2 linked regions of the Streptomyces venezuelae genome follow. The protein of the gene in region 2 interacts with the protein of the main gene of each other region in a pairwise test. Links are inferred from orthologs where the notes say so. Each region holds a gene or a part of one and is shown on either strand. Other genes may lie near its edges. The genes, in order: DEJ47_RS07115 and panC.

Evidence for each region.
Region 1: the proteins of panC (region 2) and DEJ47_RS07115 interact in binary tests that used the Escherichia coli proteins (3 or more experiments, as listed by UniProt). The link is inferred for Streptomyces venezuelae from one-to-one orthologs.

The regions. Positions count from the first base shown.
Region 1 is NZ_CP029193.1:1,529,515-1,538,770, reverse strand. Bases 3,539-6,503 are described here. They hold DEJ47_RS07115 (NUDIX hydrolase), read right to left. Parts: upstream 5,307-6,503; coding sequence 4,770-5,306; downstream 3,539-4,769. Other genes in these bases: DEJ47_RS07105 (TetR/AcrR family transcriptional regulator), read right to left, coding at 6,155-6,503; DEJ47_RS07110 (glucose 1-dehydrogenase), read right to left, coding at 5,364-6,158; DEJ47_RS07120 (YidH family protein), read right to left, coding at 4,326-4,718; DEJ47_RS07125 (DUF202 domain-containing protein), read right to left, coding at 3,997-4,329; DEJ47_RS07130 (NADP-dependent oxidoreductase), read left to right, coding at 3,539-3,741. In the rest of the region: DEJ47_RS07145 (acyl-CoA dehydrogenase family protein), read right to left, coding at 1-1,212; DEJ47_RS07140 (phosphotransferase family protein), read right to left, coding at 1,219-2,241; DEJ47_RS07135 (hypothetical protein), read right to left, coding at 2,377-2,673; more of DEJ47_RS07130, read left to right, coding at 2,806-3,538; more of DEJ47_RS07105, read right to left, coding at 6,504-6,805; DEJ47_RS07100 (FAD-binding dehydrogenase), read left to right, coding at 7,049-8,713; DEJ47_RS07095 (hypothetical protein), read left to right, coding at 8,924-9,256.
Region 2 is NZ_CP029193.1:4,551,068-4,560,356, reverse strand. The notes cover bases 2,527-5,524. They hold panC (pantoate--beta-alanine ligase), read right to left. Parts: upstream 4,532-5,524; coding sequence 3,521-4,531; downstream 2,527-3,520. Other genes in these bases: DEJ47_RS21155 (Rossmann-like and DUF2520 domain-containing protein), read right to left, coding at 4,528-5,487; DEJ47_RS21165 (L-aspartate oxidase), read right to left, coding at 2,527-3,524. Also shown: DEJ47_RS21175 (type III pantothenate kinase), read right to left, coding at 2-808; nadC (carboxylating nicotinate-nucleotide diphosphorylase), read right to left, coding at 808-1,806; more of DEJ47_RS21165, read right to left, coding at 1,809-2,526; DEJ47_RS21150 (threonine aldolase family protein), read left to right, coding at 5,635-6,828; DEJ47_RS21145 (hypothetical protein), read right to left, coding at 6,785-7,012; DEJ47_RS21135 (DUF5937 family protein), read left to right, coding at 7,255-8,361; DEJ47_RS21130 (response regulator transcription factor), read right to left, coding at 8,403-9,074; DEJ47_RS21125 (sensor histidine kinase), read right to left, coding at 9,127-9,289. UniProt on the Escherichia coli protein: Catalyzes the condensation of pantoate with beta-alanine in an ATP-dependent reaction via a pantoyl-adenylate intermediate.

The sequences.
Region 1 (9,256 bases), 3.0 Mb from region 2 along the record:
CCGCTTGAGTTCGCGGTGGGCCAGCGATCGCAGATGAACCTCGTCCGGCCCGTCGGCCAAGCGCAGCGTCCTCGCCGCGGCCCACAGCTCCGCGAGCGGGAAGTCCTGACTGACACCGCCCGCCCCGTGCAGCTGCACCGCGCGGTCGAGGATGTCCACCACCGCGCGGGGCGTCGCGATCTTGATGGACTGGATCTCCGTGTGCGCGCCCTTGTTGCCGACCGTGTCCATCAGCCACGCCGTCTTCAGGACCAGGAGCCGCAGCTGCTCGACGGCGACCCGCGCGTCCGCGATCCACTCCTGCACGACACCCTGCTGGGCGAGCGGTTTCCCGAAGGCCGTACGCGACACGGCGCGTCGGCACATCAGCTCGATGGCCCGCTCCGCCATGCCGATCAGCCGCATGCAGTGGTGGATGCGGCCCGGACCGAGCCGTGCCTGCGCGATGGCGAAGCCGCCGCCCTCCTCGCCGATGAGGTTCGACACGGGAACGCGGACCCGGTCGAAGACGACCTCGGCGTGACCTCCGTGGTAGTGGTCCTCGTACCCGTACACCCGCATGGCGCGCCGGACTTGAAGCCCGGGGGTGTCGCGCGGGACGAGCACCATCGACTGCTGGCGGCGGATGTCCGTGCCGTCGGGGTCGGTCTTGCCCATCACGATGAAGATCTTGCAGTCCGGGTTCATCGCCCCGGAGATGTACCACTTGCGCCCGCTGATGACGTACTGGGAGCCGTCGGCGGAGCGCTCGATGCGCGTCGTGATGTTCGTGGCGTCGGAGGAGGCGACCTCCGGCTCGGTCATCGCGAACGCCGAGCGGATCTCACCGGCCAGCAGCGGCTCCAGCCACTGCTTCCGCTGTTCCTCGCTGCCGAACTGCGCGAGCACCTCCATGTTGCCGGTGTCGGGCGCGGCGCAGTTCAGCGCGGTGGGCGCGAGTTGGGGGGAGCGGCCGGTGATCTCGGCGAGCGGCGCGTACTGGAGGTTGGTGAGCCCGGCACCGTGCTCGGCATCGGGCAAGAACAGGTTCCACAGGCCCTGCCTGCGTGCCTCGGCCTTCAGCTCCCCGACCACGGCGGGCGTGTCCCAGGGAGAGGCGAGCGCGGCCCGCTGCTCCTCGGCGACGGCCTCGGCCGGGTACACGTGGTCGTCCATGAAGGCGAGCAGCCTGTCGCGCAGCTCTTCGGTGCGGGCGTCGTATGCGAAGTCCACGGAGGGTCAGCCTTCCTGGAGGGTCGTCAGACCGTGCTGGATGAAGACGGGCACCAGCTCGCCGATCCTGTCGAAGCCCGCACCGACCGTCTGGCCCAGCGTGTAGCGGTAGTGGATGCCCTCCAGGATCACGGCGAGCTTGAACCACGCGAACGCCGTGTACCAGGAGACGGCCGACACGTCGCGCCCCGAGCGCACGGCGTACCGCTCGATCAGCTCGGCGGGGTCCGGATGGCCCGGCGCGCCCGCCGTGGTGCTGACGGGGGAGTCGGGCACCTCCAGTCTCGCGCTGTACATCACGAGCAGGCCGAGGTCGGTGAGCGGATCGCCGAGCGTGGACATCTCCCAGTCGAGGATGGCCTTGATCCGGTCGTCGTCGCCTATCAGGACGTTGTCCAGGCGGTAGTCGCCGTGGATGACGGTGGGCGCGGGAGAGTCGGGGAGGGAGCGGCCGAGCGCCGCGTGCAGCTCGTCGATGCCGGCGAGCTCGCGGTTGCGGGACGCGTCGAGCTGCTTGCCCCAGCGCCGCAGCTGCCGGTCGAGGAAGCCTTCGGGCCGCCCGAAGTCGCCGAGCCCGACGGCCGCCGGGTCGACGGCGTGCAGGTCGACGAGGGTGTCGACGAGGCCGAGCACCGCGGCACGGGTGCGCTCGGGACCGAGCGGCGCGAGCTCCTCGGCGGTGCGGTACGGGGTTCCGTCCACGAACTCCATCACGTAGAACGGCGACCCGAGGACGGATTCGTCCTCGCAGAGCAGGACGGGCGCGGGTACCGGCACGTCCGTCGGGTGCAGCGCGGCGATCACCCGGTGCTCGCGCCTCATGTCGTGCGCGGTGGCGAGGACGTGGCCCAGCGGGGGTCGCCGGACCACCCAGCGCGAGGTTCCGTCGGTGACGGCGTACGTGAGGTTCGACCGTCCGCCCTCGATGAGCCGGGCGGAGAGCGGGCCGCCGACCAGACCGGGCCGCTCGCGGTCGAGGTGGCCGCGCAACTGGTCGAGGTCGAGGCCCGGCGGGTGGTCTGAGCTCATCTTCGCTCCTGATCGGCGTGGTGGTGGCGGGCCACCGCGTGGGTGACTGCCCTCCATGATGCCGACCAGTCGGTATGCCGTCCAGAGGCTGCCGCGCCCCGTCACGGGGCGCGGGCGGAGTGGCGGCCGCGGGGCTCAGTGGTCGTCCCAGTGCCCGTCGTGCGACGCGTGCCGGTGGCCGTCGTGCAGATAGTCGACGTGGTCGCCGTGCGTCACGGAGTCGTGCCCGCAGCCGTCCCCGTGCTGGTGGTCGTGGCCCTGGTGCGCGGTGTGGCCGGTCGGCTCGCACTCGTCGTAGTGGTCGGAGTGCAGGCGGTGCATGTGGCCGTCGTGCGCGTAGTCGACGTGGTCGCCGTGCGGCACCTCGGGGTGGCCGCAGGCCGGACCGTGGACGTGGTCGTGCACCGGGTGTTCGTGGTGGAGGGTGGTCATGGCGCGCACCTTCTGTGGCTCCGGGGAAGGGTTGACCCTCTCAGGCTAGCCCCCGATGCCCCTTTATTTCCTTTATGCGAGTCTTGGCAGTCTCGACGGTGTTTCCCCCGACCTCCGCGAAGGCGACCCCTCATGAAGGCGATCAGTTACCGCAGCTACGGCGGGCCCGAAGTCCTCGAGTACGGGGAGGTGCGCGACCCCAAGGTCGGCCCCGACTCCGTCCTGGTGAAGGTCCGTGCCGCCGCCGTGAACCCCGTCGACTGGAAGTGCAGGGAGGGCCACCTCGACGGTCTCCTGGACCCCGTCTTCCCCGTGATCCCCGGCTGGGACGTCTCCGGCGTGGTGGTCCAACCGGGCGCGGCGGCACCGGAGTTCGCGGTGGGGGACGAGGTCATCGGCTACGTACGCGAGGACTTCCTCTCCCGCGGCACCTTCGCGGAGTACGTCGCCGCGCCGATCCGCACCCTCGCCCGCAAGCCACGCAACCTCACCTTCGAGGAGGCCGCGGGGCTGCCCCTCGCCGGCCTCACCGCGTACCAGGTCATCAACCAGGCGCTCGAGGTCACCGAGGGCGACGTCGTCCTCGTGCACGCGGCGGCGGGCGGCGTCGGCTCGATCGCCGTGCAGCTGGCCCGGCACGCGGGTGCCCGCGTCATCGGCACCGCGAGCGAACGCAACCACGACTACCTGCGCGACCTTGGCGCCGAGCCGGTCACGTACGGGGACGGTCTGGTGGACCGGGTCCGCGGACTGGCCCCGGAGGGCGTCGACGCGGCGTTCGACCCGGTGGGCGGCGACACGCTGAAGGCGTCCGCGGAGCTCCTCTCGCCGGGCGGCCGCCTCGCGTCCATCGCGGACGGCGGAGTGATCGGCCTCGGCGGCCACTACTGCTTCGTACGTCCCGTCGCCGCGGACCTCCAGCGCCTGTCCGAACTCGCCGAGCAGGACGTCGTGACCGTCCACGTGGACAGGACGTTCCCGCTGGAGCGGGCGGCCGAGGCGCACCGGCTGAGCGAGGAGGGCCGGACGAGGGGGAAGATCGTGGTGACGGTGGAGTGGAAGGAGTGAGGGCCGGGCGGCCCACCGGTCCGGGGAACGCAACGCCGACGTCGGTTCCGCCGGGCACTGGGCCGCGGGACACCCCGCCGCCCGCAGGAGGGCGTCGAAGTGATGCACCGCGGAGAGGAAGGCGCTTCGCCCCTCGTGCATGAGGTCCGCACTCTTCGCCCGCTCCTCGCGCCCCCCGGGCACGTCGAGCAGCCGCGTCCCCTCGGGGCAGAGGGAACCTCGCGAAGTACGCGTATGGTCACGCCTTCCGCGGGGTCAGATCAGCATCACCACCGCGCACACCGCCAGCGCCACCGTGCACAGCGCCGCCGCCCGCGCCGCCCCCAGTGACATCGTGCGGGGCCGGGGCGCCGTCAGCGTGACCATCCGGCGGTGGGCCACCGCCAGGAAGCCGAGCCAGAGCAGCAGGCACAGGGCGCAGGCGAGCACGCCGAACGCCGTGGCCCCGTCGTGCAGGACCGCGCGGGCGGCGAGCACCGCGGCCACCGTGCACGACAGGGTGGTACGCCGCCACGCGAGACGGGTGCGCTCCGGCTGCAGCCCGGGGTCACGGACCTGCGCGGACCCCTGACCGGCCGCCTGCGTCACCCCTCCCACCCGAACAGCACGACCACCACCATGGCGAGCGCGACCACCGCGACCGCCAGGCTCAGCACCGTCGGGAAGCGGCTGGACGGCAGGTCGTCGCCGCGCCGCATGGCCCGCTCGCAGCGCACCCAGTGGTTGACCGCGCGCAGCGCGCACAGGACCCCCGAGACGAGCAGTGCGAGCGCGAGCCCGATCCGCCACCCCCAGCGCAGGTCCGGCAGGAACTGGTCCACGGCGAAGCCGCCGCCGATCAGCGCGAGCGCGGTGCGCAGCCAGGCCAGGAAGGTGCGTTCGTTGGCGAGGGAGAAGCGGTAGTCCGGGGTGTCGCCGTCCTCGCGGATCCGCTCGGGCGCGAACCACAGCTTCAGGCTCTGTACGAAAGTGCTCACGGCCGCACCCTAGGCGGTGACGATCAAGCCGCGTCGCTCACGCCGCGTCGGTCATGCCGCGCGGAAGGCCCTCAGCCGGTGGTAGGCGTCGAGCCCGTCGGGCACCCACTCCCACTCGCCGAGCCGCCGCTCCAGCTCGTCCTCCGTGATGAACGCGTGCCAGGCTACCTCTTCGACCTGCGGCCGCACGGGCAGCTCGCAGCGGACTTCGTAGAGGTACGACCACCAGGTCTTCCCCGCCCCGTCGTCGTACAGGAACTTGAACAGCGGGGTGGGGCGCGGCAGTCCGTGGACGCCGAGCTCCTCCTCCGCCTCGCGCAGCGCCGCGTCGTCGCAGGACTCCCCGGCGCCGACCACCCCGCCGACGAACATGTCGTACAGCGAGGGGAAGACCAGCTTGGTCGGGGTGCGGCGGTGCACGAAGACGCGTCCCTCGGCGTCGCGCGCCAGGATGAACGCGCAACGGTGGCGCAGCCCGCGCGCGTACGCCTCGCCGCGCCGGGATTCGCCGACCACCTCGTCGTGCTCGTCGACGATGGTGATCATCTCTTCGCTGGGGTCGGGCGCGGGCCCGCGGTCGCCGGTCATGCGCCCCATCCAACCGCACTCCGCCGCGAGAGCACCGGCGAGGCGGTCACCGCTGGGTCACTGGCCCATGACGTACTTCACGGTCGGGCCCGCCGTCCAGCCGCCGTCGACGGCTAGCTCGGCGCCCGTGACGTAGGAGGCGGCGTCGGAGAGCAGGAAGACCATGGCGCCCGCGATCTCGTGCGGCTCGCCGACCCGGCCCATCGGGGTGTTGGGGTACTTGCCCTCGCCCTTCTCGATGCCGACCTGGGCCGTCATGGGGGTGTACGTCATGCCGGGGTGGACGGAGTTGACGCGGATGCGGGCCGTGCCGAGCTCCACCGCGCCGATCTTGGTGAGGCCGCGCACGCCCCACTTGGACGCGCCGTATCCGGCGGTCAGCGCCAGGCCCATCAGCCCGGCGGCGGACGAGATGTTCACGATGGAGCCGCCCCCGGCCTCCTTCATGGCCGGGATCACGGTCTTCATGCCGATGAAGACGCCGGTGAGGTTGATGTCGAGGACCTTGCGGAAGTGCTCGACGGACTCCGACTCCAGGAACTGGCCGGTGGATATACCGGCGTTGTTCACCAGGCCGTGCAGACCGCCGAACCCGGTGACGGCGAGGTCGACGACGCGCCGCCAGTCCTCCTCCGACGTCACGTCGTGGTGCGCGAACCGGGCGCGCTCGCCGAGTTCCGCGGCGGTGGCCTCGCCCTCGTCCACGAGGACATCGGTGAGGACGACGTTCGCGCCCGCGGCGACGGCCTGGCGCGCGGCCTCCGCGCCGAGGCCGCGCGCGGCGCCGGTGATGACGACGGTGCGGCCGGTGAGGTCGTACTGCCCGGTGGGGTGGCTGTCGTGTCGGCTCATGCGGTGTCTCCAGGGATGGGATGCGGGGCCCGCAGCAGCGCTGCGGTGGTGGCGGCGAGATCGGCCAGGAAGACGTCCTCGCCGGTCAGGGGGGTGGTGCCGGCCAGGTACTGGCGCGCGCGGTCGCCCAGCGCGGCGCCGACCAGCGTGAGGGCGAGGTCGATCCGTTCCAGGCGGACCGGCTCGGGCAGGGCGGGGACGAGGGCGACGAGGCAGTCCTCGATCCGTCCGATGAGCGTCCAGTAGACGGTGCCGTCGAGGGTGGGGTGCGGGGTGCGGGTGCGGACGCCGCTCTCGTGGCTGAGCTGGGCGGAGATCCGCAGGCAGCGGCGCCCGCGCTCGGTGCGGAGCTCGGTGGCCTCGGCGCGGACGAGGGCGGCGAGCAGTCCGTGCAGGCCGATGTCGTCGCCGGCGCGGGCGAGCTCGGCGGTGAGGACCTGCTCGGTGCGGTGCTGGCGGGCGGCCATCACGGCGTCGAGGAGGCCCGCGCGCGAGCCGAAGTGGTACTGGACGGCGGACGGGTTGCTCTGCCCCGCGAGCCGCACGATGTCCCGCAGCTGGGCCCCGTCCACGCCCTGAGCGGCGAAGACCTCTTCCCCGGCACGGATGAGCTTCTCCCGGGTCTCGGGACCTGAGGTTCTGGGCATGAGGCCATGGTAATGCTGCCCATTATTAAAAGGCGACGCGGACAGGAGCCCGGGATACGGGCAAGGGGCCCGGCCGACCATGACCGCCGCCGACCCGCCGGCCCGCCCGCGCCGTGCACCGGATCTCGGCGAACTCCCTCGCCCTGTCGGTTGACGTCCGTCACTCCGCTGCCCAGGATCTGACCTGTGCGTGAGATGACCCACCAGTAACCTTGCGGGACCTTGTCGAGGAGGACGACCTCAATGGCGTACGACGCAGATGTGATCGTGATCGGGGCAGGGCTGGCGGGACTCGCGGCGACCGCGGAGCTCGTCGACGCGGGCCGCCGGGTCATCCTCGTCGACCAGGAGCCCGAGCACGCGATCGGCGGTCAGGCGCACTGGTCCTTCGGCGGTCTGTTCTTCGTCGACTCGCCCGAGCAGCGGCGGATGCGGATCAAGGACTCGCACGCGCTCGCGCTCCAGGACTGGATGGGGACGGCGGCGTTCGACCGCCGGGAGGACCACTGGCCGCGCAAGTGGGCGGAGGCGTACGTCGACTTCGCGGCCGGCGAGAAGCGGTCCTGGCTGCACGGGCAGGGCGTCCGGTTCTTCCCCGTCGTCGGCTGGGCGGAGCGCGGCGGCTACGACGCGCAGGGCCACGGCAACTCGGTGCCCCGGTTCCACATCACCTGGGGCACGGGCCCCGGGCTGCTCGCACCGTTCGTGCGACGGGTGCGGGCGGGGGCCGCGCGCGGCCTCGTGCAGCTGAGGTTCCGGCACCGGGTCACGGGTCTCTCGCGCAGCGCGGGCAGCGTCGACACGGTCTCCGGCGAGGTGCTCGAACCGTCGGCCGTCGAGCGGGGTGAGGCCAGCAGCCGCGTGGTGACCGGCGGCTTCGAGTTCCGGGCCCAAGCGGTGATCGTCACCTCCGGCGGCATCGGCGGCAACCACGACCTCGTCCGCGCCAACTGGCCCGAGCGGCTCGGCACCCCGCCCCGGAAGATGATCTCCGGCGTCCCCGCCCACGTGGACGGCCGGATGCTCGGCATCGCCGAGGACGCGGGCGCCCACCTGATCAACCGCGACCGGATGTGGCACTACACCGAGGGCATCCAGAACTGGAACCCCATCTGGGACCGGCACGGCATCCGCATCCTGCCGGGCCCCTCCTCGCTCTGGCTCGACGCGCGCGGCGACCGGCTGCCGGTGCCGCTGTTCCCCGGCTTCGACACGCTCGGCACCCTGGAACACATCATGAGGTCCGGACACGACTACACGTGGTTCGTGCTCAACCAGCGCATCATCGGCAAGGAGTTCACCCTCAGCGGCTCGGAGCAGAACCCCGACCTGACGGGCAAGTCCGTGCGCGGCGTCATCGACCGGGCCCGCTCCGAAGTGCCGGGCCCCGTCAAGGCGTTCATGGACCACGGCGTCGACTTCGTCGTGGAGAAGGACCTCGGTGCCCTCGTGCGTGGCATGAACGCCCTCACCGGGAACTCGGCGAATCCCCTCATCGACGAGGACACCCTGCGCCGCACCATCGCCGCCCGCGACCGCGAGATCGCCAATCCCTTCACCAAGGACCTCCAGGTGACGGCCATCCGCGGCGCCCGCAAGTTCCTCGGCGACCGGCTCATCCGCGCCGCCGCCCCGCACCGCATCCTCGACCCCAAGGCCGGCCCGCTCGTCGCCGTCCGCCTCAACATCCTCACCCGCAAGACCCTCGGCGGCCTGGAGACCGACCTGTCCTCGCGCGTCCTGACCGAGGGCGGGCAGCCGCTCCCGGGTGTGTACGCGGCCGGGGAGGCCGCCGGATTCGGCGGCGGGGGAGTGCACGGCTACCGCTCGCTCGAAGGAACCTTCCTCGGCGGCTGCCTCTTCTCGGGCCGCACGGCGGGCCGCGCCGCCGCCCGCGCGGTGAAGTGAACGCGGTCCTGGCCCAGTCCGAGTTCGATGCGAGTGTTTCTCGAGTGCGGGGTGGTAGAGGAGTTCGCCCAGGTGACGGGTGAAGTCTGAGGATTCTGAGACGAGTTGGTGAAGGCGCTGAGACCACCGGGCCTTGACGTGGAGCAGTGCCTACCGCTTTGCTGTGCGTGATCATCCGTACGCAAGCCGCCTCGGGGAGGACGTCCCGCGGTGTCACCACCCCCGCCCCCACTGGGCCGATCCCGCAAGAAGGCCGCGGGGCACGCCTTCGACGCCGCACTCGACGACGCCGAACTCGTCGCCGCACGCGCGGCCTTGGCGCAGGGCCGCTGGACCGAGGTCCGCGCGCTGCTCGCCGCCACCGGCGACGACTGGGACCGCAGGGGACACCGCGTCGACGTCCTCGCACAGGAACCCACCACCACCGCGTGGGCCCGCGACTGGCGGCTCGCCGAGCCCGAGAGCCACGACGCCGAGGTACTGCTCGCGTTCGCCGCCGTGCACAAGGCGCTGCGCGGGAAGGAACGTTCGGGCAAGGTGCGC
Region 2 (9,289 bases):
GTCAGCTACGGGCAACGTTCCGCTCGTAGACGAGCCGGAGCCCGATCAGCGTCAGCCACGGTTCGTGCTCGTCGATGACCGACGCCTCGCCGAGGACCATGGGGGCCAGGCCACCCGTGGCGATGACCGTGACGTCGTCCGGATCGCCGCCCGCGCCCGCCAGCTCGCGGGCCATCCGGTTCACGACCCCGTCGACCTGCCCCGCGAAGCCGTACAGAATGCCCGCCTGCATGGCCTCCACCGTGTTCTTGCCGATGACGCTGCGCGGTCGGGCCAGTTCGATCTTCCGGAGCTGAGCGCCTCGTACACCGAGAGCCTCCACGGAGATCTCGATGCCGGGAGCGATGACCCCGCCCGCGTACTCCCCGCGCGCGGACACCGCGTCGAAGGTCGTGGCGGTGCCGAAGTCGACGACGATCGCCGGGCCGCCGTAGAGCTCGACCGCCGCCACCGCGTTGATGATGCGGTCGGCGCCGACCTCCTTGGGGTTGTCCATGAGGATCGGCACGCCGGTCTTGATGCCGGGCTCGACGAGGACGGCGGGCACGTCTCCGTAGTAGCGGCGCGTGACCTCGCGCAGTTCGTGCAGGACCGAGGGGACGGTCGAGCAGATGGCGATGCCGTCGATGCCGTCGCCGAGCTCGTCGCCGAGCAGGGGGTGCATGCCCATCAGGCCGTTGAGGAGCACGGCCAGTTCATCGGCGGTGCGGCGCGCGTCCGTGGAGATCCGCCAGTGCTCGACGATGTCCTCGCCGTCGAAGAGGCCGAGGACGGTGTGGGTGTTGCCCACGTCGATGGTGAGGAGCATCAGTCGCGCACCGCTTCTCGCAGGTCGAGGCCGATGTCGAGGATCGGGGACGAGTGGGTGAGGGCGCCCACGGCGAGGTAGTCGACGCCCGTCTCGGCGTACGCGCGGGCGTTCTCCAGGGTGAGGCGGCCCGAGGACTCCAGGAACGCGCGGCCGTCGACGAGGGCGACGGCCTCCGCCGTCTCGCCGGGCGTGAAGTTGTCCAGGAGGATCAGGTCGGCGCCCGCGTCGACGACCTCGCGCAGCTGGTGGAGCGTGTCGACCTCGACCTCGATCGGCACCTCAGGGAACTGCTCGCGCACGGCCTCGAAGGCCTGGGCGACGCCGCCCGCGGCGACCACGTGGTTGTCCTTGACCAGGGCCGCGTCGGCGAGCGACATGCGGTGGTTGACGCCGCCGCCCATGCGGACCGCGTACTTCTCCAGGGCGCGGTAGCCCGGCGTCGTCTTGCGGGTGTCGCGGACCTTCGCCTTCGTGCCGTCGAGGGCGTCGGCCCACGCGCGCGTGGCGGTCGCGATGCCGGAGAGACGGCACAGGATGTTCAGCGCGCTGCGTTCGGCGGTGAGCAGGTCGCGGGTGCGGGTGGTGACGCTGAGGAGCACGTCACCGGCGGCGACGCGGTCGCCGTCCTCGACGTGCCGCTCGACCTCGAACTCCTCCTCGCACACCACGGAGATGACGGCCTCGGCGACGCGGAGACCCGCGACGGTGCCCGCCTCGCGCGCCGCGAAGTCGGCGGTGGCGACGGCGTCCTCGGGGATGGTGGCCGCCGTGGTGACGTCCACCCCGCCCGCCAGGTCCTCCTCGATGGCCATGTGCGCGATGTCCTCGATCTGCACGGGATCGAGTCCTGCTTCGGTCAGGAGCTGTACGAGCGCGGGGTCGAGGCCGCACTCCAGGGCGTCGTAGGCGTCGTCACCGCCGCAGCCGCAGGCGTCGCCGCAGCCACCGCCTGCGGCTGAGGGGGCGGCGAGGGGGAGGTCGTCGGGGGTGCTCACGGTCACTGCTCCTGGGGACTGGGACGGGTCGGAGGGAAGTCGTGGGTCTCGGTCGTGTGCGCCGCCAGGGTCCTGTCCGGATTGAGGCGTACGACGATGTGGCGCCGCCAGGCCGCGTCGTCGCGGTCGGCGTGGTCCTCGCGCCAGTGGCAGCCGCGGGTCTCCTCGCGGCGCTGGGCGGCGGCCACCAGGACGCGGGCGACGCACAGGAGGTTGGTGGTCTCCCAGGTGTCGACGCCGGGCTCGGCCGTCTTGCCGTGCTCGGCGAGGGCGCCCGCCGCCTCGGCGTGGATGCGGGCCAGCTGTGCGGCGGCCTCGCTGAGGGACGAGGCGGAGCGGAGGACTCCGGCGCCTTCGGTCATGACGCGCTGGATGGCGAAGCGGGCCTCGGCCGGGAGGAGGGGGTGCGTCGGGGGCCCGGAGGGTGTGACGGGAGCCGGCACGCGCGCGTGGAGGGTGTTCTCCGCGTGCTGCGCCACGATGTCGTCGGCGATGCGCTCGGCGTAGACCAGGCCTTCGAGGAGGGAGTTGGAGGCGAGCCGGTTGGCGCCGTGCACGCCGGTGCAGGCGACCTCCCCGCAGGCGTAGAGCCCCGGGACGGTGGTGCGGCCGTGCCGGTCGGTGCGGACGCCGCCCGAGGCGTAGTGCGCGGCGGGGGCGATGGGGATGGGCTCGGTGACGGGGTCGATGCCGTGCGCGCGGCAGGCGGCCAGGATCGTCGGGAAGCGGTTCTCCCACATCTCGGCGCCGAAGTGGCGGGCGTCGAGGAACATGTGGTCGGCGCCCTTCTCCTGCATGCGGCGCATGATGCCCTTGGCGACGATGTCGCGGGGCGCCAGCTCGGCCAGCTCGTGCTGTCCGACCATGAAGCGCACGCCGTCGGCGTCCACGAGGTGCGCGCCCTCGCCTCGCACGGCCTCGGAGACCAGCGGCTGCTGGCCCTCGGCGTCGGTGCCGAGGAACAGCACCGTGGGGTGGAACTGCACGAATTCGAGGTCGGAGACCTCCGCGCCCGCGCGCAGGGCGAGCGCGACGCCGTCGCCCGTGGAGACGGACGGGTTCGTGGTCGCGGAGAAGACCTGGCCCATGCCGCCGGTGGCGAGGACGACCGCGGGGGCGTGGACGGCGCCCACGCCGTCGTGCTGGCCCTCCCCCATGACGTGCAGGGAGACACCGGCGGTGTGACCGTCGGCGTCGGTGAGGAGGTCGAGGACCAGCGCGTTCTCGATCGTCGGGATGCCGCGCGCGCGGACCGCCTCGACGAGGGCGCGGGAGATCTCCGCGCCGGTCGCGTCGCCGCCCGCGTGCGCGATGCGGCGCCGGTGGTGGCCGCCCTCGCGGGCCAGCTCGATGGCGCCTTCGGAGTCCCTGTCGAAGTGCGCGCCGGTCTCGATGAGGCGGCGTACGGCACCGGGGCCCTCGGTGACGAGGGTCCGCACGGCCTCCTCGTCGCAGAGGCCCGCGCCCGCCACGAGCGTGTCGTCCAGGTGCTCCTCGGGTGTGTCGCCCTCGCCGATCGCCGCGGCGACACCGCCCTGCGCCCAGCGCGTGGAGCCCGCGTCCAGGCGGGCCTTGGTCACCACGACCGTCCTGAGTCCCGCGGCAGCGCCGCGCAGGGCGGCGGTCAGCCCGGCCACTCCGGAGCCGACGACCACGATGTCGGCGTCGAGGGACCAGCCGGGGGCGGGCGCATGCAGCCGTATGCCGGTGGCACTCATGCGGGGACTCCGAACGTCAGCGGGATGTTGTCGATGAGGCGCGTCGAGCCGACCCGGGCGGCCACGGCGAGGACGGCCTCACCGCGGTGGTCGGGGCGGACCTCGGTGAAGTCGGCGGGGTCCACCAGCGCCACGTAGTCCAGCTCCAGCGGGGGGACCAGGCGGGCGGCCTCGTCGAGAACGAGGCGGGCCGCGGCGACGACGGCGGCGGGTCCGCCGGTCGCGGAGGGCTCGGCGGACTCCGCCACGGCGTGTGCGTCGGCCGCCGCGCGGGACTCGCCGATCTCGCTCAGGGCGACGGCACGCGCGCGTGAGGCGGGGGCACTGGCGGCCCGTGCGCGCAGCGCCTCCTGGGCGGCGTGCCGGTCGCGGCCCGCGAAGAGGGCCTGGGAGAGGGCGAGCGCGGTGCGCCGCTCGGCCGGGGCGAGGTAGCGGTTGCGGCTGGAGAGGGCCAGGCCGTCTTCCTCGCGGACGGTGGGGACGCCGACGATCTCGACCGGGAAGTTGAGGTCGCGGACCATGCGGCGGATCAGGGCGAGCTGCTGCGCGTCCTTCTGCCCGAAGAGCGCCACGTCGGGCGCGGTGAGGTGCAGCAGCTTGGCGACGACGGTGAGCATGCCGTCGAAGTGCCCGGGGCGCGTGACGCCTTCGAGGACGGTGCCCATGGGGCCCGCGCCGACGCGGACCTGGGGTTCACCGCCCGGGTACACCTCGTCCACGGAGGGGGCGAACACGATGTCCGCCCCGGCCTGCTCGGCGATCTTGAGGTCGGCTTCGAGGGTGCGCGGGTAGCGGTCGAGGTCCTCGCCGGCGCCGAACTGGAGCGGGTTCACGAAGACCGTGACGACGACCTCGCCCTCGGGTCCCGCGACGCGGCGTGCGGCCCGGACCAGGGAGGCGTGTCCCTCGTGCAGGGCACCCATGGTCATGACGACGGCCCGGCGGCCCGCACGCGCGCGCGTGCGGAGTGACTCCGCGGTGTGCAGCAGCGTGGTGCGCGTGCTCATCGGTTTCCCCCTTCGGGTCCGCCGCCGGTTCCGGTGGCGCCGCGGCCCCCGTCGCCTCCGTCGGCGAGGACCCCGAGGAGGTCCTCGGCGAGCTCGGGCTTGAGCAGGCCGTGGGCGAGCGCGCGGTCGGCGGTGGCGCGGGCCATCGCGAGGTACCCAGCGACGGTCTGCGGCGCGTGCTCGCGCAACTCGGCGACATGGGCGGCGACGGTGCCCGCGTCCCCGCGCGCGACGGGTCCGGTGAGTGCCGCGTCGCCCGAGCGGAGCGCGTTGTCGAGGGCGGCGCCGAGCAGCGGTCCGAGCATGCGGTCGGGGGCGGCGACGCCCGCGTCGCGCAGCAGGTCCATGGACTCGGCGACCAGGGTGACCAGGTGGTTCGCGCCCAGCGCGAGGGCCGCGTGATAGAGCGGGCGGTTCTCCTCGGCGATCCACTCGGGCTCGCCGCCCATCTCGATGACCAGGGCTTCGGCGGCGAGCCGAAGCTCCTCGGGGGCGGTCACCCCGAAGGAGCATCCGGCGAGGCGCTGCACGTCGACGGCGGTGCCGGTGAAGGTCATGGCGGGGTGCAGCGCGAGCGGCAGGGCTCCGGCGCGCAGGGCGGGTTCGAGGACCTGTGTGCCGTACCGCCCGGAGGTGTGGACGAGCAGTTGGCCGGGGCGGACGGCGCCGGTCTCGGCGAGGCCCTCGACGAGGCCGGGGAGCGCGTCGTCGGGGACGGTCAGGAGCACCAGGTCGGCGCGTTCGAGGACCTCGGCGGGCGGGACGAGGGGGACGTCGGGGAGCAGGGCGGCGGCCCTTCGCACCGACGCGTCGGACACGCCGGACGCGGCCACCGGACGGTGGCCCGCGAGCTGCAGTGACGCGGCGAGCGCGGGTCCCACCCGGCCCGCTCCCACGACTCCCACGGTGAGCCTCGCGGGGCGGTCCCGCGGGTCTGGCTGATGCGATGCGTTCACGCGGCGGCGCCTTCCGTTCCAGTCCGCTCGGGGTACCGGACGATTTCTCGTCATGTTAACGCGATTGGTTGGCGCCGCGTCTTCGGCTGTCCACAGGCTGTGGTTATTCATATGACCGGTGAGCGGTGAACGGGCCATGCTCGGAGGATGCCCTTCGAAAGCGCAGTAGAAGACCGGCCGGACCCTCAGGCGACGCCCGACACGCCCGACGCCGACGAACTCGAGGCAGCCCGCCGACGTGCCGCCGCCGTGGGCGCCGCCCGGACCCTGCACCGTTCCGTCCTGAACGTCCCCTTGACCGAGCGCCTGTCGGCGCTGGCCGCGGCGGCTCCCGACGTGGTCGGCCCCGAGGCCTCCACCGACGTGTACGGCAACGGCGTCGTCGCCACCCTGGAGGGCGAGGTCGCGCGGCTGCTCGGCACGGAGGACGCCGCGTTCTTCCCGACCGGCACGATGGCGCAGCAGGTCGCGCTGCGCTGCTGGGCGGGCCGTACGGGGAACGCGACGGTGGCACTGCACCCCAAGGCACATCCCGAAGTGCACGAAGGGTCCGCGTTCTCCGTGGTCAGCGGGTTGCGGACGGTGCATCCGACGCGTGAGCCGCGACTGCCGACGGCGGACGAAGTGCGGGACTTCGAGGAGCCTTTCGGGACGCTGATGCTCGAACTGCCGCTCCGGGACGCGGGTTTCGTCCTGCCGGAGTGGGAGGAGCTGGAGGCGGTCGTGGCGGCGGCCCGCGAGAGGGACGCGGTCGTGCACTTCGACGGCGCGCGGCTGTGGGAGTGCACGGCGCATTTCGGTCGCGGCCTCGCGGAGATCGCCGGTCTCGCCGACTCCGTGTACGTGTCGTTCTACAAGTCCCTCGAGGGGCTGAGCGGCGCCGCGCTGGCCGGTCCGCGCACGCTCGTCGAGGAGGCGAGGGTGTGGCGCCACCGCTACGGAGGGCAGCTGTTCCAGCAGTTCCCCGTCGCGGTCTCGGCCCTCGTCGGCCTGAAGCACACGCTGCCCCGGCTGCCGGAGTACGTCGCCCACGCGCGCGTGGTGGCCGACGCGCTGCACGAGGGGTTCGCGGCCGCGGGGGTGTCCTGGTCGCGGGTGCATCCGGAGCGCCCGCACACGCACCAGTTCCAGGTGTGGCTGCCGTACGCCCCCGACGTACTGAACGAGGCGTGTCTCGGGCAGGCGGAGGAGACCGGCACGCTGCTGTTCGGGCGCTGGTTCCCGGACGGGCCGCCCGGCCTCTCGGTCACGGAGGTCACCGTGACCGAAGAGGGCCTCAAGTGGGCGGCCCATGACGTCAGGGAAGCGGTCGCGGAGTTCGTACGACGGATCCCCGGGTGAGGCGGGCCAGGGCGGCGCGGACCCGGCCGCGTGCGGGACGTTCGGCCAGGACCGCGCGGAAGCGGCCGTAGTCGCGGACCTCGCGGACCGCCTGCCAGTCGTGCTGTCCGGGCGCGGGCGGCGTCGGCCCGCCGTGCTGCGCGGCGCGGTAGGAGTCGAGGAGGAACTGCTGGGTGACGCTCATGACGGACAACCTCTCGGTATAAATAGTACTTAACGGACATCGATGGGCTGGTCGTGCCCCTGCTCGGTCGTCGACAGCGACGGATGGGGTCGGGGATGACAGCCGGGGGCCGGCCACGGCGGCGCTGCCGCGGCCTCCCTGCGACCACAAGCCTGCGCCCCTCCCGCCGTCCGCGTCGCGTCGATTGACGAGCGCCGTCAATCGGCGGCCACGCTGTCGGTGGCGAGGTGCACCATGGGGCCATGAGCGTGAGCATCGACATCAGCGGGCTGGCCCTGGAGCGCATCCACGTCGTGCCCTCGCCCCTGTCCGAACTCGGCATGTCGCTGCACGCCCTGTCCGAGCCCGGCCACCACCCGGGGCTGCAGGGCTGGGTGACCGCCGTGTCCACGCGCCTGGACCCCTGCCTCGCGGACCGCCTCTGCGAGGCCGACTTCCTGTGGCGCACGACGTTCTCGGACGTGTTCGCGCCCTTCGCCGGGCTGCCCGGCCAGAGCGAGCTCCCTGGGGCCACGCTCGCCGAGGAGCTCGACCAGCTGGACAAGCTGAGCGACGAACAGTTCGTGGACGCGGCCCTGGAGTTCACCTGCCAGTCGACGTACACGGAACCGGACCGCAAGCTCCTCTCCGACCCCGCCGTGCAGCGGCGCGCACTGGACCTCGCCGCCGCGCGCGGCCCGCACCAGGTGCGCTTCACCAAGCGGCTCCTGGAGGATCCGCCCGTCGTCCGCGCGTGGTTCCGCACGCTCATGGAGGACTGCGACGAGGCCTTCTTCGCCGACACCTGGGCCCGCGTGCACCACCAACTGGCCGCGGACGCCCGGCACAAGACCGAACTGCTGCGGCGCAAGGGGCTCGCGGAGGCCCTGAAGGCCATCTCCGGGGCGGTGTCCCTGGACGAGAGCGGTCAGGTCATCACCGTGGACAAGATGTCCGACGGCCGGACCACCACCGGCTCAGGAGGCCTGACGATCGTGCCGACGAGCCTCGGCTGGCCGCATCTGTGGGTGCTGCACCGCAGGGGCTGGCAGGCGTCGATCACGTACCCGATCAGCACCCCCGGCCTCACCTCGCCGCCCACCGTGGAGCAGCTGACCCGCCGCATGTCCGCGCTCGCCCACCCGGTGCGGATGCGCCTGTGCCGCCACCTCGCGCGCGGGGCGTACACCACGAGCGAGCTGGCCGACGCGCACGGCATGACGGCGCCGGAGATATCCCGGCACCTGAGCGTCCTGAAGAAGGCGGACCTGATCACCACGCGCCGCAGGGGGCGCTACGTCCAGCACCAGCTGGACATCAGCGTCGTGTCCCGCCTGGGCAGCGACTTCATAGAGGGCGTGCTGCGCTAGCCCGCCCCAGCGCTCGGCCTGCCCCGCAGGGCTCGTACGCCCTAGGAGCCGCCCCCGGCCCGCACGAGCCCCGTCTCGTACGCGAGGACCACCACCTGCACCCGGTCCCGCAGGTCCAGCTTGGTCAGGATGCGTCCGACGTGCGTCTTCACGGTCGCCTCCGACAGGACGAGCCGCGCGGCGATCTCGCCGTTCGACAGGCCCTGCGCGACCAGCACCATGACCTCGCGCTCGCGGTCCGTGAGGCGCTCCAGGTGCTTGTGCTGCGGCTGCCCGCCGGCGTTCGGCAGCATCGGCGCGAAACGGTCCAGGAGCCGCCTCGTCGTGGACGGCGCGACCACCGCGTCACCGCTGTGCACGGACCGGATCGCGGCGAGCAGCTCCCCCGGGGGCACGTCCTTGAGCATGAAGCCGGACGCCCCGGCCTTCAGCCCCGAGAAGGCGTACTCGTCGAGGTCGAACGTGGTCAGGATCAGGACCTTCGGCGGGTTCGCGTCCTGGCAGATGCGCCGGGTCGTCTCCACGCCGTCGAGCTTCGGCATGCGGACGTCCATCAGGACCACGTCGACCTCGGTCCCGCGCAGCACCTCCAGAGCCTCCACGCCGTCGCCCGCCTCCGCGACGACCTCCATGTCCGGCTGGGCGGCGAGCACCATCCGGAACCCGGTGCGCAGCAGCACCTGGTCGTCGACGAGCATCACACGGATCGACATCAAGGGTCCTTCCAAAGGGCTGTGGGGTCGAAAAGCCTGTGGGGCGATGTGCTCAGTGTGCGGGTTTCAGCGGCAGCAGCGCACTGATCCGGAAGCCGCCGCCGGGACGTGGCCCCGCGTCGAGTGTGCCGCCGACCATGCCGACCCGCTCGCGCATGCCGATCAGGCCGTGCCCGCTGCCGTCTGCCCCGCCGTCCTCGTACAGCTCGTGCGGG